Regions from separate parts of the Desulfofundulus salinus genome, predicted to be linked through region 1. Evidence: predicted binding sites of a transcription regulator. Region 1 holds the regulator's gene; the other holds the start of a gene.
The links. Region 1 encodes HrcA, which represses chaperone genes, less so after heat shock. Its sites were predicted from a motif close to TGTTAGCACTCNNNNNNNNNGAGTGCTAACA; they were not measured.
Positions count from the first base shown of each region.

Region 2: groES (co-chaperone GroES) is a predicted target of HrcA. The motif match lies at 1,612-1,642, and genes of this name have one in related genera.

Region 1 is NZ_RBWE01000001.1:812,730-821,241, reverse strand. Features, by position in the region: gene dnaK (molecular chaperone DnaK) at 1-1,774, opposite strand, end outside; gene grpE (nucleotide exchange factor GrpE) at 1,791-2,504, opposite strand; gene D7024_RS04165 (TCP-1/cpn60 chaperonin family protein) at 2,522-4,090, opposite strand; gene hrcA (heat-inducible transcriptional repressor HrcA) at 4,104-5,150, opposite strand; gene hemW (radical SAM family heme chaperone HemW) at 5,234-6,376, opposite strand; gene lepA (translation elongation factor 4) at 6,392-8,194, opposite strand; gene D7024_RS04145 (hypothetical protein) at 8,282-8,512, opposite strand, start outside.
Region 2 is NZ_RBWE01000001.1:540,664-549,175, reverse strand. Features, by position in the region: gene groL (chaperonin GroEL) at 1-1,235, opposite strand, end outside; gene groES (co-chaperone GroES) at 1,284-1,574, opposite strand; gene D7024_RS02815 (MogA/MoaB family molybdenum cofactor biosynthesis protein) at 1,947-2,438, opposite strand; gene fdhD (formate dehydrogenase accessory sulfurtransferase FdhD) at 2,560-3,351, shown strand; gene D7024_RS02805 (hypothetical protein) at 3,348-3,542, opposite strand; gene D7024_RS02800 (4Fe-4S binding protein) at 3,628-3,921, opposite strand; gene D7024_RS02795 (long-chain-fatty-acid--CoA ligase) at 4,013-5,641, opposite strand; molybdenum cofactor riboswitch at 5,837-5,955, shown strand; gene D7024_RS02790 (ABC transporter substrate-binding protein) at 6,256-7,149, shown strand; gene D7024_RS02785 (ABC transporter ATP-binding protein) at 7,267-8,013, shown strand; gene larC (nickel pincer cofactor biosynthesis protein LarC) at 8,102-8,512, opposite strand, start outside.

The DNA of each region.
Region 1 (8,512 bases):
CGGAACCGGCAGCGCCGCCACCGCCGGCCTGGGCCTGCTGGGCATGCTGCTGGTAAAGAAGGGCGGACAATTCATAAAGGGGCTTGGTCAGTTCATCGATGCGGGATTTGATGAGCTGCATGTCCTTTCCGCCCAGGGCTTCTTTCAGCCTTTCCACGGCCTTCTTCACTTCTTCCACCTTGGCCTTATCGGCCTTGTCTCCAAGGTCCTTAATGGTTTTTTCAGCCTGGTAAATCATGCTGTCCGCCTGGTTACGCAGTTCCGCCTCTTCTTTTCGCCTGCGGTCTTCCTCGGCATGTCTTTCCGCATCTTTAACCATGCGCTGGATTTCTTCTTCCGAGAGCCGGGAAGTGCCGCTGATGGTAATGCTCTGGGCCTTGCCGGTGGCCAGATCCTTGGCGGAAACGTTGACAATGCCGTTTACGTCGATATCAAACTTAACTTCAATTTGCGGTACTCCCCGTGGTGCCGGGGGAATACCGGTAAGGGTAAACCGTCCCAGGGTCTTGTTGTCGGCCGCCATCGGGCGTTCGCCCTGGAGCACATGGATTTCCACCGTGGTCTGGCCGTCGGCGGCGGTGGTGAAGATCTGGCTCTTGGAAGTGGGAATGGTGGTATTCCGCTCAATGATCTTGGTAAAGACGCCGCCCAGGGTTTCAATGCCCAGGGAGAGGGGCGTTACGTCCAGAAGCAGCACGTCTTTGACCTCGCCGGCCAGCACTGCGGCCTGAATGGCCGCCCCAATGGCCACACACTCGTCCGGGTTGATCCCCTTGTAGGGCTCCTTGCCCAGAAACTTGCGTATGGCTTCCTGGACCGCCGGAATCCGGGTGGAACCGCCCACCAGGATCACCTTGTGGATGTCCTTGGGCTCAAGGCCGGCATCCGCCAGGGCCTGCCGGGTGGGACCCATGGTCATCTCCACCAGATCGGCGGTCAGTTCTTCAAACTTGGCCCGGGTAAGGGTCACATCCAGGTGCTTGGGACCGCTGGCATCGGCGGAAATAAAGGGCAGGTTAATATTGGTGGTAGTGACACTGCTCAGTTCAATTTTGGCCTTTTCCGCAGCTTCCTTCAGCCGCTGCATGGCCATGCGGTCGCTGCGCAGATCAATGCCCGTCTCTTTCTTGAACTGCTCGATCAGCCAGTCCATGATCCGCTGGTCGAAGTCGTCGCCGCCCAGGCGGTTGTTTCCGCTGGTGGCCTTCACTTCAAAGACGCCGTCGCCCAGCTCCAGTATGGATACGTCGAAGGTACCTCCACCCAGGTCGAACACCAGGATGGTCTGGTCCTCCTCCTTGTCCAGCCCGTAGGCCAGGGCGGCAGCGGTAGGCTCGTTGATAATGCGCAGCACCTCAAGGCCGGCAATTCTACCTGCGTCCTTGGTGGCCTGCCGCTGGGAATCGGTAAAGTAAGCGGGTACGGTAATAACCGCCTTTTCCACCTTTTCCCCCAGGTAGGCCTCGGCGTCAGCCTTTAGTTTCTGCAGAATCATGGCCGAGATTTCCTCGGGGGTATATTCCTTATCATCAATTTTTACCCTGTAATTGGTACCCATGTGCCGCTTGATGGACCTGATAGTTCGTTCCGGGTTGCTTACGGCCTGGCGTTTGGCCAGCTGACCCACCAGGCGCTCGCCAGTTTTCGTAAAACCAACCACCGAAGGAGTAATGCGTTCTCCCTCGGCGTTGGAAATAACGATTACCTCGCCGCCTTCCATGACAGCCATACAGGAGTTGGTAGTACCAAGGTCAATACCTATAACCTTCCCCATCTATAAATTCCCCTCCTTAACAGACACTGTTGGTCTGGTTGTTCTCTTTGTTTTCTTTTTCCTGCCCTTGATTTTGCTCCTCCGGCGAGGACACCGCCCGGGCCACCTTGACCATGGCCGGCCGCAACAGCCGGTCCTTAAAATAGTAACCCCGGCGCAGTTCCTCTATGACGGTGTTGTCCGGGTAAGCATCGGTTTCTTCCTGCATGATTGCCTCGTGTTTGGCAGGATCAAAGGGTTCATTTACCGCCGGCACGGGAGAAAGTCCCTCTCTGGCAAGAATTTCCTTCAGCTGGCGGTAGATCATTTCCACCCCCGCCACCACCCGGGCGGGGTCCTCCTCCCGGGCCGCCAGTGCCCGCTCAAAGTTATCCAGTACGGACAACAGCTCCGCCACCAGGGGCTGGGAAGCATATTTAAACCATTCCTCCCGCTCCCGGTTCATGCGGCGCCGGTAATTTTCAAAATCGGCCTGCATCCTTGCCAGGCGCTGGAAATAATCCTGGGCCAGGGCCGTTTGTTCGGCCAGGCGTCGCTCCAGCTCCTTCACATCCACTTCCTGCCGGGATTCACCCGCCGGCTGCTGTCCATCGTCCGGCAAACCGTCTTGACCGGCAGGGGCATTTTGGGCTTCACTGCCGGATTCCCCTGCCGGTGGGCTTTCCTGGGCGGCACCATCAGGCCAGGTTTCCTTAGCCTCTATATCTTGAGGGACTTTTTGTCCTTCCATCTCCGTCACCTCGCCAGTTATAAGTCCGTCGCTTGTTTCGGGTTTGCCTCCCTGTCTTCCCGCTTCTTGATGATGGTATCAATCCGTAAAATGGCTTCGGCAATCTCCCCGGCGGCTTTAAAGGCGTAAGTCTTCACCAAAACGGGGTCTACTACTCCCAGCTCATACATATCCGCCACCTGGCCGGTATCGCAATCCACGGCCAGGGCATCGTTTCCCGTCTCCACCTGAGCGGCCATGACATCGCCAATCTTTTCCAGGGGGTTGAAGCCAGCATTGGCCACAATCTGGGCCAGGGGGCGTTTCAAAGCTTCCACCACGCAATCCACCCCGTAGGCGGTCATGCCGCGCATGGAGGCCCGGACCTTTTCCACCTCCCGGGCCACGGCCAGCTCTAAAGCTCCCCCGCCGGGGACGACTCCTCCCCTCACGGCTGCCTGTACGGCGGAAGCGGCATCCCTGGCAATGCGCTCCCTTTCCCCTACCACCTCGGCGGTAGCGGCACCCACCAGCACCGTAGCCATTGGCTTGCCGCTGCCATCCTGAATCCAGACCTGTTCCAGCTTTTCATCATGAAAAACCCGGCGGCAACGGCCGAGGCACTGCTTGATCTGTTCCAAATCCTTCTTCAACCCGGTGCGCTTGATCATCCGCGCCCCGGTGTGTTCCGCCACACGGCGGAGCTCTTTGTTGGCCACCCTCTGGACGACCATGATGCCGGCATCGGTAAGCATTTCTTCGGCAACGTCATGGACGCCCCGGTCGGCCAGCACCAGTCCCACCTGCAGGTCAATAATTTTCTGTATGTTTTCCCGGAACTGATTCTGCAACTCCATGTAACGGGCAAAGCCGGCTTCGGTGGCCAGGGCTTCCTCCTCTATTTCCTCCGGCTCCAGGGCATCATCAATTACCAGCACCCCAACATTCGTCAATTCCCGGGGCATCTGGCGGTTCATGGGCTCCTTGTTCACAATCACGCCCATAAAAACCTGGTTATCGGCACCTTCTTCGGCCATAACCGTATCGGAAAAGCGAAAGGCCCGGTCTAAGAGCTTTTCCCGGCCAATCATCCTGGCTGCCTGAACCACCAGGGCCGCAATATCCTCGTGCCCCCGGCCGGCCACCAGGGCAACTTGATAGATTAATGGGTCGTCCAGATCTGCCACCGGCCGGGCCTTTTGCATCATAACCTCCAGGCCCCGCTTTACTCCCGCCCGGATGCCCTCAATAACCCGGGCTACCGGCACTCCCCGGGCCACCTGCTCCACCCCGGCACCAACCATGGCCCCGGCCATTACGGTAGCGGTGGTGGTACCGTCGCCAATTTCCTCCTGCTGGGCCCTGGCAATATTGATTAACATCCGGGCCGCGGGATGATTGGCCTCCATCATGGTGAGGATGGTTACCCCGTCGTTGGTGATGACCACTTCACCAAACTTATCCACCAGCATGGTATCCAGGCCCTTTGGCCCCAGGGTACCCTCTACTGCCGAAGCAATGGCACGAATGGCGTTGGCATTGGTGACCAGGGCCGCCAGCCGCTCATCCACTTCCGTGCCCGTGCTGGCCTGCTGCTTGAGACTCAAAACCCGCTCCCCCTTATTTGTCCCCACCGCCCAGGAGATCTTCCAGGGCACGGGAAAGGTTTTTGGTCAAACATTCCACTACGGTGACCACCCTGGCGTAATCCATGCGGGTCGGACCCAAAACGCCAATAGACCCAACGGGCTTCCCTTTCAACCGGTAGGTGGCCACGACCATACTGCAGTTGCTCATCTGCCGGCAGCGGATCTCCCGGCCAATGCGCACGGTAACGCCTTCTTTGCCCACATCGTCAGCTAATAAATTGCACAGAAGACTTTCCTGTTCCAGCAGGCTGAGCAAGGTTTTAACCTTCTCCACATTATGGAATTCCGGTTGATTTAGTATATTTAGGATCCCGCCAAGATATATTCTGTCCTCCGGCTGCCTGGTCAGGCTGTCCTGCAATAGTTCCATGGCCAGTTCAATAATGTGCTTTTGCTTGGCCAGTTCAAAATAAATTTCCTTCACCAGGGTGAGCTTAATGCTGTCCATGGTGCGGCCCTGAAGTTTGGCATTCAGCACCGCGGAGATGGTTTCCAGGTCCCCGGAGGTTATGCCACTGGGTATATCAATAATCCGGTGGTGCACGGTGCCGCTATCCATAATGGCGACCAGCATGGCCTGCTCGGGACCCAGTTGAACCAGGCGAATGTATTTAAAGCTGCTGGTGCCGATTTTGGGCGGCAGCACCATGGCGGCGTACTGGGTCAACTGGGACAGTAATTGTCCTGTGCGTTGAATTACCTCTCCCACATCCCGCACTTTTTGGTGATAGCTTTTGCGGATCAACTCTTCTTCCTCGGCGGTTAGTTCCCGCCGTTTCATCAAATAATCCACGTAATACCGGTATCCTAACTCCGAAGGAATTCGTCCGGCAGAGGTATGGGGTTGTTCAATATAACCCATCTCCTCCAGATCGGCCATTTCATTGCGGATGGTGGCCGGACTGATACCCAGCCGGTATTTCCGGGCTATAGTGCGGGAACCCACCGGTTCAGCGGTGGCAATGTAATCGGTGATAATGGCCAGAAGGATATCCTGCTTGCGGGCATCCATTCTCACCCTTAACACCCCCTTTGTTAGCACTCGATTGTGCTGAGTGCTAAACCCTTTTAAGTTAAACATAGCACCGGGCTGAACATTTGTCAAGGTAACACAAACTCCCGAAAGACAGCATTGGCCAGGGGTAAACCCCGCGAAGTCAACCCCAGGCACCCGGAATTAATTTCCAATAGGCCCAAACTGTTCAATTTTTTTATCTGCTCACCAAAAACCTCTTCAATATTTTTCCCAAAACGGGCTGCAAATTTCTCCAGATCCAGTCCCTCTATAAGGCGGAGGCCCAGAATTACCGTTTCAGCCATCATGGTGGTCCGGGACAATTGCTCGCAGCCCGCCACCGGGAGTTCCCCGGCCAAAAGGCGCGCCTCGTATTCCTCCAGGGAACCGGCATTATAAAAGCGCCCGTCCCCCAGGTAGGAATGGGCTGCCGGACCCAGGCCAAGATAGGGCTCGTTGTGCCAGTAGGTTAAATTATGCCGGCAACGGTAGCCCGGGCGGGCAAAATTAGAGATCTCATAATGTTCGTAACCTCGGGCCGTCAGAAAGTTGATTACCTCCCGGTACATGGCCAGCTCGGTTTCCTCGTCACAGGGAATGACACGGCCTTCTGCCACCGCCCGGGCCAGCGGGGTGCCTTCCTCTATTTGCAGGGAGTAGGCGGAAATATGCTCCGGCTGTAAGGCCAAAATTCTATTAAGGCAGTGTTGCCAGTCTGCCATGGTTTGGCCGGGTATGGCAAAGATAAGATCCAGGTTAAGATTGTCAAAACCGGCCCGGCGGGCCAGCTGCACCGCCTCTACCGCCTGGGTAAAATCATGTAACCTTCCAAGCAAGCTTAAAAGGTGGTCCGAACAGGTCTGCACCCCCAGGGAAAGGCGGTTGACACCGGCGTAGCGCAAGGTCTTTAGCTTTGATAAATCCACCGTGCCGGGATTGGCCTCCACGGTCACCTCCACCCCGGAAAGCCACTGAAAATAACGGCTGCATCCTTCCAGAATGGCTGCCAGGTCTTCCTCCGGCAGACAGGTGGGGGTGCCCCCGCCGATGAAAATGGTCTGTAGCCGCCTCTCCTGCGGGGCTAGCCGCTCCTGGTACAGGGCCATTTCCCGCAAAAGAGCGACCCGGTACCGGCGGGCGGCTTCCGGGTCATAGGCATAGGAAACAAAGTCGCAGTACCGGCATTTGCGAATACAAAAGGGTACGTGAATGTACAGGCTGATGGCCACGGGCTCACTCCCCATTTACCTCTCTTCTATGCTCAGCACCGCCATAAAGGCCTCCTGGGGAATTTCTACGTTGCCCACCTGCTTCATGCGCTTTTTGCCTTCCTTTTGTTTTTCTAGAAGCTTGCGCTTGCGGGTTACGTCGCCACCGTAACACTTGGCCAGCACGTCCTTGCGCCGGGCCTTAATGGTTTCCCGGGCAATGACCCGACTGCCAATGGCCGCCTGGACGGGCACATCAAAAAGCTGCCGGGGGATCAAACTGCGCAATTTTTCCACCAGTTGCCGGCCCCGGTAGTAGGCCTTGTCCCGGTGGACAATACAGGTCAAAGCATCCACCGGCTCGCCGTTAATCAGGATGTCCAGTTTAACCAGGTCGCTTTCCCGGTACCCGGCCAGTTCGTAGTCCAGGGAAGCGTATCCCCGGGTGCGAGACTTGAGCTGGTCGAAGAAATCGAATATGATCTCGGAAAGGGGCAGGTCATAGACCAGCATGACCCGGTTTTCGCCCAGGTACTCCATGGTTTTAAAAGTGCCTCGCCGTTCCTGGGCCAGGTCCATCACCGACCCCACATGGTCCTTGGGCACCATAATGGTGGCGGTAACAAAGGGTTCCTCCATCCGGGCCACCTTACCCGCCGGAGGCATCCTGGTGGGGTTGTCGATATAAAGCTCTTCCCCGCCCGTGGTGATAACCCGGTACACGACGCTGGGCGCGGTAGTAATTAAATTCAAGCCGTACTCCCGTTCCAGGCGCTCCTGGACAATCTCCATATGCAACAGCCCCAGGAAACCACAGCGGAAACCAAAACCTAAAGCTTCGGATGTTTCCGGCTCATAGACCAGGGACGCATCGTTGAGCTTCAGTTTTTCCAGGGCGTCCCGCAGGTCGCCGTAATCCACCGTATCCACGGGATAAAGGCCGCAGTAAACCATGGGGGTAACCTTGCGGTAACCGGGCAAAGGTTCGGCCGCCGGGCGGGTAGCATCGGTGATGGTGTCGCCCACCCGTGTGTCCCTGACATTTTTTATGCCTGCAGCCACATATCCCACCTGACCCGTATCCAGCCGTCCGGTGGGAGTCATGGCCGGCTTAAAGATGCCCACCTCGCTGACCTCAAACTCCTTCCCGGTGGACATCATCTTTATGTGCATACCCTCTTCCAGGTGGCCATCCACTACCCGCACATAGGCAATAACCCCTTTATAGGGGTCGTAATGGGAGTCGAAAATGAGAGCTTTTAAAGGTGCAGCGGGATCACCGCCGGGAGGCGGTATGCGCCGCACAATGGCTTCCAACAACTCTTTTACCCCGGTCCCAAACTTGGCCGAAACCAAAATGGCCTCGGAAGCATCAAGACCGATTACGTCCTCAATTTCCCGCTTGACCCTTTCGGGATCGGCCGCGGGCAGGTCAATTTTATTAATCACCGGAATAATCTCCAGGTTGTTTTCAATGGCCAGATACACGTTGGCCAGGGTTTGCGCCTCGATGCCCTGGGCCGCATCCACCACCAGCAGGGCCCCCTCGCACGCTGCCAGGCTGCGGGACACTTCGTAGGAAAAATCCACGTGCCCGGGAGTATCAATCAGGTTTAACTGGTATTCCATCCCATCTTCAGCCTGAAAGATAAGGCGTACGGCCTGGAGCTTGATGGTTATGCCCCGCTCCCGTTCCAGGTCCATTTGATCCAGCACCTGGTCGGTCATTTCCCGGGGGCTGATGGCTCCGGTATATTCCAAAAGCCTGTCGGCCAGGGTGGACTTGCCGTGATCAATATGGGCAATTATGCAAAAATTGCGGATGTGTTCTCTCCCCATTCAACATCACCATCCCAAATCTCTCAAAGCCTTATTATAACATCAATTTCTGACGGTGAAAAGGATACTTTACTCATCTCATACGCGCTAAAAGCGTAGCCTCTCCTCATACGTCATGATGAGTTCCCTCATTAAATTCAGGTACCGGTCAAGCCACGGTTGCTGAAGATATTCCACGACATCTTTCATAACTTGCCCCAGATGCAGGGGTTCAGGGGGCAAAATAAATTGATTATACCCCGCCACCACTACCTCCAGGCCGAAGATGACCAGACCCAGAAAAATTCCCAGGGTAACGACCGTCCTCCACCAGCTAAA
Region 2 (8,512 bases), 270 kb from region 1:
GAGACAATACCTTCCTCCACGGCAGCCCGGGTGGCGTTCAGGGCGTCCTCGATACGCAGCTTCTTCTCCTTCATTTCAGTTTCAGTGGCTGCGCCAACCTGGATCACCGCTACGCCGCCAGCCAGCTTGGCCAGACGCTCCTGCAGCTTCTCCCGGTCAAAGTCGGAGGTAGTTTCTTCGATTTGCTTCTTGATGGAGGCGATCCGGGCATTAATCTTGTCCTGGGAACCGGCACCGCCGACAATGATGGTTTCTTCCTTCTTCACCCGTACCTTGGAGGCCCGGCCGAGCATGTCGATGGTAGCCTTATCCAGCTTCAAGCCCAGCTCTTCGCTGATTACAGTACCTCCGGTAAGAATGGCGATGTCCTCCAGCATGGCCTTGCGCCGGTCACCAAAGCCGGGAGCCTTGACGGCCACGCAGGACAGGGTGCCACGCAGCTTGTTCAGCACCAGGGTGGCCAGGGCCTCGCCTTCCACATCCTCGGCAATGATCAAGAGCGGCTTGCCGGCCTGGACGATCCTTTCCAGAATGGGCAGCAGATCGGCCACGGCGCTGATCTTCCGGTCGGTAATGAGGATGTAAGGATCGTTGAGAATGGCCTCCATCTTCTCGGTATCGGTGATCATGTACGGAGATATGTAACCCCGGTCGAAGTTCATCCCTTCCACCACTTCCAGGGTGGTGCCGATACCCTTGGATTCCTCGACGGTAATTACACCGTCCTTGCCCACCTTTTCCATGGCTTCAGAGATCAATTCGCCGATGGACGGATCGTTGGCCGAAATGGAAGCTACCTGGGCAATGGCAGCCTTGCTTTCCACCGGCTTGGCGGCCGCTTTGATTGCCTCTACGGCTTTTTCTACCGCCTTTTCAATGCCCCGCTTGACGATCATCGGGTTGGCCCCAGCTGCTACGTTCTTTAGACCTTCCCGCACAATGGCCTGGGCCAGCACAGTAGCAGTGGTGGTACCATCACCGGCCACGTCATTGGTCTTGGTGGCTACTTCTTTAACCAGCTGGGCGCCCATATTCTCAAAGGGATCGGTTAATTCAATTTCCCGGGCAATGGTCACACCGTCGTTGGTGATCATGGGAGAACCAAACTTCTTCTCCAGCACCACGTTGCGGCCCTTTGGTCCCAGGGTAACCCGCACCGCTTCAGCCAGAGCATTTACGCCTCTTTCCAGGGCACGGCGTGCTTCTTCCCGGAAAATAATCTCTTTACCAGCCAATTTCCTCGACCTCCTTAGATATTTTGATCACGCGTTCCAAAGCACCATTTACTTTTCAATAACCCCAAGGATGTCGGCTTCGCGCATGATCAGATATTCTTCATCATCTATCTTGACCTCGTTACCGGCATACTTGGAGAACAAAACCCTGTCCCCGACTTTGAGATCAATAGGTACACGGGTGCCATTTTCCAGCAGGCGGCCGGGACCTACCGCCACCACTTCCCCCTCCTGGGGCTTTTCCTTGGCGGTTTCAGGCAGCACAATGCCCCCCTTGGTCTTCTCCTCGCTGGGCAGCGGCTTGACAACCACCCGTTCACCTAATGGTCTAATCCTCACCTAAAACCCCTCCTTATAAGAGATTGTTTTCTTCTATTGTTAGCACTCATTTAAACCGAGTGCTAATACCAAGTATTATAATATAAAGGGGGAAGGGCAAAAAGCAACTGCCCTCAAAAGACTTAATCCCCCTTTTTAACCGCTCAAGGCAAATTACCTGATATTATCTCGCATTTTCTCCCGCCATTGAGCTATTATCATTACTTCTTGCCCAAACATTTCTTAGCCTTCCTAGAAACATTTTCCCCACAAAAAAAATACTTTATACATGCAAAACAAAAACACCCGCCAGGGCGCTTAGATATTGGTCACGTTTTACACAGAAAAGCTCAATGATCCGGCCGTAAGCTTTTACCGCGGGCAGAACTCCCCTTAGTCCGCCCCGCACTCCCCACTCCGACCGGTCAATATTTCCAACCCGTGGGAAAGGGCCGGCAATATTACCTCCAGGCATTCCCGTACTGCCTTAGCACTGCCCGGCAGGTTGATGATGAGCGTTTGGTGACGGATGCCGGCCACCGCCCGGCTCAGCATGGCCCGGGGCGTTTTTTTGAGGCTTTCGTAGCGTATCGCCTCGGGAATACCCGGCACTTCCCGCTCAATAACCGCCCGGGTCGCCTCGGGGGTGTTATCCCGCGGGCTGAAGCCTGTACCCCCGGTGGTTAAAATCAAGTCCAGCTTCTCCTGGTCGGCCATTTTAATGAGTATTTCCTTCAAGACATCCAGGTCATCAGGCACAATACGGTAAGACACCACTTCTCCCCCGATGCCGGCCACCATATCCCGGATCACCTGCGCGCTCTTATCCTCCCGTTCACCCCGGGACCCTTTGTCACTGGCCGTGAGAATACCTACCCGCCACATGGCCAACACCTCCATCGCATGTAAGGTCGGGACACAAAAACGTTTGCAACACTGCCTTTACAGTTGAAGCAAAAGACCAGGAAAGATAAAATGGGTTTAATGAGTAAAGGAGGTTAAACCCATGGCCGTACCTGAAACCACCACCGTCATGGTGAAAAAAGTAACCGGCGACCGTATGGTGACCGTTGAAGATGAAGTGGCAAGGGAAGTCCCGGTTACTTTATTTTTAAACGACGAGGAACTGGTTACCCTGGTCTGTTCCCCCGGCAACCTGGAAGAACTGGCGGTGGGTTTCCTCTGTTCCGAAGGCATCCTCCAGAGGCGCACGGACTTAAAGGATATCTTTATCCGGCCCGAGGAAGGACTGATCTGGGTGGAAACTTCCGGGCCGGTTCCCACCCGCCAGCATTTTTTAAAGCGTTACATCACCACCTGCTGCGGCCGGGGTCGCTCTTCTTTTTATTTTGTCAATGATGCCCGGGGTATATCACCGGTAACCTCGCCCCTGGTCGTCAGGGCCGGTGCAATACTTGAGTTCAGCCGGGAACTGGAAGAAAATGCCGCTCTGTTTCAAACCACCGGCGGCACCCACAGTGCTGCCCTGTATTCCGGGAGCCAACGCCTGCTGCTTTACGAGGACATCGGCCGTCACAACGCCGTGGATAAAATTTTTGGCCGCGCTTTTCTGGATGGAATGGAATTAAAGGATAAACTTCTGGTTTTCAGCGGCCGCGTTTCTTCGGAAATCCTGGTCAAGGTGGCCCGCATGGGCATCCCCATCCTCATTGCCCGGGGTGCGCCCACGGACCTGGCCCTGGAAATGGCCAGTGAGATGGGCATTACCGTGGTGGGATTTGCCCGGGGGGAGAGGTTGAATATTTATACCCATGGGGAACGTATTATTTTGCCCTAAAAACAACCCAGCTCACAGGCTTTGATCTTGATCCCCAGGGCGTCGCAGGCCGCCCCCACCAGCCGTACCGGCACGTTAAGTTCCCCGGCCAGCCGGCGAGCCGCCGTACAGGTCAACCGGCCGCCAACCGCGGCCTGCTTTACGGCTTCCAATACCCGGGGCTCCACGGAAATGTTTTGTTTTTCTTTCACCCTTTTCACCTCCTTTGCTTTTTGACCGGGCTAACGGGCAGCTAAAAACCAGGCCCCCCACAAAGGCCTGGTTTGAATTTTACCTTTAAGCAGGAACAATGGCTCCCAGCTTGCACTTTGCCAGACATTCACCGCAGCGGATACACAGGGCCTGGTCAATGGAATGGGGCTCCTTTTTGTTGCCCGAAATGGCGCCCGTTTCACAGGCTTTAGTGCACATCTGGCAGCCCTTACATTTTTCCGGGTCCACTTTTAGGGCAGGAATTTCGACCCCGGCGGCCGCGGCCACATCTTTTACTCTGGCCCCCGGCGGTATTACAAGCTCCACGCCGTTTAAAGTAATAACCACTTCTTTTTGTTGTTTTTTGGCTTCGGCCATCCTCTCCATCTCCCATGCAAAAGATTATATATATTTATAACTTCTACAAAGGACAGCCGATCCCTGCCACCGCGGATAAATCTTATGAACACTATTTCTTCTGTCTGGCCAGTGCCTCCTCCCGCAGGCAACGGCGCAACACCTTACCCACAACGGTCTTAGGCAAGCTGTCCCTGAATTCTACCTGCCGCGGCACCTTGTAGGCCGCCAGCTTACCGCGGCAATACTGGATCAGTTCCTGTTCCGTAGCCTTCTCCCCCTGTTTTAAAACTACAAAGGCTTTCACCGTTTCTCCCCGGTAGGGGTCGGGTATCCCGGCCACCACTGCCTCAAGCACCTTGGGATGTTCAAACAAAACTTCTTCAACCTCCCGCGGATAGATATTAAATCCGCCCGCAATAATCATGTCCTTCTTGCGATCCACAATATAGAAATAGCCTTCTTCGTCCATCCTGGCTATGTCCCCGGTATAAACCCAGCCGTCCCGCAGGGCATGGGCCGTCTCCCCGGGCATATTCCAGTAACCCTTCATCACCTGGGGTCCCTTGATACAAAGCTCACCGGCTTCCCCTGGAGGCAACTCCCGATCACCTGTTTCCGGGTCCACGATCTTGCACAGGGTATCCGGCAGGGGCAGGCCGATGCTACCCACCTTGCGTTTTCCCCGCAGGGGGTTGCAATGGGTCACCGGGGAGGTTTCCGAAAGGCCGTAGCCCTCCACCAGGTAACCGCCGGTTAGTTCTTCAAACTTTTCCGCCACCTCCACGGGCAAAGGCGCCGAGCCGCTGATGCAATACTTGATGGAACGTACGTCATACTTTTTAACCTCGGGGTGGTTGTTAAAGGCCACGTACATGGTGGGAACGCCGGGAAAAAGGGTGGGCCGGTAGGCATTGATACACTCAAGAACCTGGTTTATTTCAAAGCGGGGCAAAATGATCTGGGTGGCCGCAATAACCACCGCAAAATTCATGGCCACGGTCATACCGTAGACGTGGAAAAAGGGAAGCACCGAAAGTACCCGCTCCTGCCCGTACTGACAGCCGGCAAACCAGGCCACCATCTGCAGGGCGTTGGCCACCACATTGCGGTGGGTAAGCATGGCCCCTTTGGGTATGCCGGTGGTGCCGCCGGTATATTGCAGTACCGCCAGATCCTCCACGGGATTGATCTTTACCACCGGCGGACTGGGCGGGGCACCGGCCATCATTTTTTCCGCCTGCAGGACATCCGGATCGGCCGCGCACTGCGGCTGGCCCAGGCTAAATAAAATTACGTGTTTTAAGGGAGTCGCTCCCCGGAGACACTTAAGGCGAGGATAAAGGGCGTCATAGGCAATGATTACTTCAGCCCCTGAATCCACCAGAAGATGCTCCAGTTCCCGCTCGGTGTACATGGGGTTTACCTGCACCACCACCGCCCCGATTTTCTGAATGGCCATGTAGCCGACCACATACTGGGGGCAGTTGGGCGACATGAGGGCTACCCGGTCACCCTTTTTGACGCCCAGATCCGCCAGAGAAGCGGCAAACCGGTGTACCATACCCGCCAGGGTGCGGTAGTTGATCTCCACACCGGCGAAAATGATGGCTGTCCGGTCAGGCCAATCGACTGCCGCGCGTTCCAGCAACTCGGGCATGGTCTTATCCGGATATTCCAGGGTTGGGGGCACGCCTTCCTCATAAAAGCGCAGCCAGGGTAGTGTAGCTTGCCGGGCCATGGAAATCCTCCCTCCTGACTTTAATAAATGATTATTCATTCAACATAAACACTCTAAAACCTTCTGATCTTTTGCACTTTTCTTAAATATTTTATTCTAGATTCCAGAAAGTGGGCGTGAAAAAAGTTATATGCCGGCAGGATTTTGCTCCATTCCCTCGAATAAGTTTATTGTGTGATAGCCTGGCAATAGTACAATATGACCGTTCTCCGAGCCCGATTACCTGTGGCCAGGGCTATGGTTTTCGGGCCGACAGGGTATGCCGGGAAACCGGCGTGCCTCCCAGTGCGGAAAGGAGAACACAGCTATACTTTTGGGGTAGACCTGTGTTCTGTTTCCCACAGGACACAGTTTTTTTCTGCGGACGCATAACCACCTGACCGCCCGGGAAACGGCTGTGCTTCTGCCTTTTTCGCCAGAGCACAGCCTTTTTGTTTTGGAACAAGCCTTGAGGTCCGAGCAGGCTGCGAATCCAGCTATGTACGGCCTGTTCTTAAGGCGGTCAGGAGGTGAGAGAGGCGATCTTTGAAACTTGTTCCCGGCGCGGAGCAACGGATTAACTGAACACTTACCTTTGAAACAACCCAATCTAATACCTGAAGAGGTGAATGACAATGCTCAAGCGAATACTTACCCCTGTATTAACCCTTCTCCTTGCGCTCATGCTTATTGCAGGCTGCTCTTCCAATACTGCACAGAAAGAAGCAAAACAAGGACAGCCGGCCCGGGAAAAACCGCAAAAACAGGACGTAATTCTGGCCACCACCACCAGCACCCAGGACAGCGGTCTCCTGGATGTACTTATTCCCGAATTTGAAAAGAAAACCGGTTATAAAGTGAAAACCATTGCCGTGGGAACGGGACAGGCCCTGGAAATGGGCAAAAAAGGTGAAACGGACGTGCTGCTGGTGCACGCCCCCAAAGCGGAAAAGGAACTGGTGGACAGCGGCGTTTGCATCAACTACCGGCTGGTAATGCACAACGACTTTGTGGTGGTCGGCCCGGAAAATGACCCGGCCGGAATCAAGTCGGCCCAAAACACCGTGCAAGCCTTTAAGAAAATCGCCCAAACCCAAAATATTTTCATTTCCCGCGGGGATGAATCGGGCACCCACAAAAAAGAAATAGACATCTGGAAAGCAGCCGGCATTACCCCCGGCGGCAAATGGTACCAGGAAGCCGGTACGGGCATGGGCAATACTCTAAACATTGCCTCGGAAAAGGGAGGCTATACCCTCAGTGACCGGGCCACCTACCTGGCCAACCAGAAACACCTGAAGTTAAAGATTTTATACGGAGGAGATAGAACCTTGCTGAACATCTATCACGTGATGCAGGTCAACCCGGAAAAATTCGGCAAGGTTAACGCCGAGGGAGCAGAGGCTTTTGTTGACTTCATGATTTCACCTGAAACCCAGCAGATCATCGGTAAGTTCGGGGTAGACAAGTACGGCCAGCCGTTATTCTTCCCCGATGCCGGTAAAAAGGAAGAAGAACTGGGGAAGTAAAGATAGATATGAAACCGCCCGCCCTGCCTTAAACCTTTTAACCATAAATGCAGGGCGGGCTCCTTAAGCTTTGCATTAATTAAGTTTGGAGCAATTCTTAGAAGTGGGGATCATCCAGTGAACAACACCATCTTAGAAGTGCACAATCTACAGTTCAAACGGGGAAACCGGGAAATTTTAAATATCGATCATTTTGCCCTTCATGAGAGGGAAACCATCGCCCTGATCGGGCCAAATGGAGCCGGCAAAAGCACCCTGTTGCAGGTAATGGCCCTTTTATTAAAACCAACCCGCGGAACCGTGGAATTCCGGGGCGTACCGGCCACCCCCCGAAACGCCCTGGCCATTCGTCGGCGCGTGGCCGTGGTGTTCCAGGAACCGCTTCTTTTAAATACCACGGTCTATGAGAACGTGGCGGCCGGGTTGAAGTTACGGGGAGTTCCCAGAAAGGAAATAGAAAATAGAGTAAGCCTCTGGTTGGAGCGGCTGGGCATCGCCCACCTGGCCGGGCGCCGTTCCCACCAGCTCTCGGGGGGAGAAGCCCAGAGGGTCAGCCTGGCCAGGGCCTTTGCCCTGGAACCGGAAGTGTTGTTTCTGGACGAACCCTTTTCCGCCCTGGACTTCCCCACCCGCTTATCCCTTCTCAATAAACTGGACAGGCTTTTAAAAGACACGGGGATAGCTGCTATTTTTGTAACCCATGATTTTTCGGAGGTGCCCTATCTCACCGACCGCATAGCCGTGCTTAAGGACGGCCGCATGGTAAAAACGGGCACCTTTGAGGAAATATTTAAAGTAAAACCCCGCCGGGAAAACTACATTACTTCCCTTTACCGGGTTTTTGAAAGCGACGCGGCAGAGTAAAGCAAACTAGTATCTTGCCTGGACTCATCCACAGGTGCCGGCCCAAATGCCGGCGTGATGACCTCAAGAGGATACAAACTCTTGAGTTTCAATTATGTCCATGGTGGTTGGGCGGCCCATGTAATTGACCACCGGGTAAGGCAAGGTTAATGGTATTTTTACAATTATCCTGAGCCTCTCCGATGATCACGCGCAGCAGGTTGGGGTGCTTAAAAGTTTTCTTTCCGGCCCCGTAACCAGCCCGGGTAACGGTCATGGGGGGCATTTCCCCGAAGGCGTCGCCCAGGGTGGCCGCCAGGGCGGCCCCCGTAGGCGTCACCAGTTCACCGTTAACGCCGGTCCCGTAGACCGGTACTTTCCTTTCAGATAGAATCTCCAGCGTAGCCGGGGCAGGCGACGGGATCAGCCCGTGCATGCAGCGGATAAGCCCCCTTCCCATGGGCAGGGGTGAAACGATGACTTTTTCCACGCCCAGCAGATGCAGCCCGAGCACGGTGCC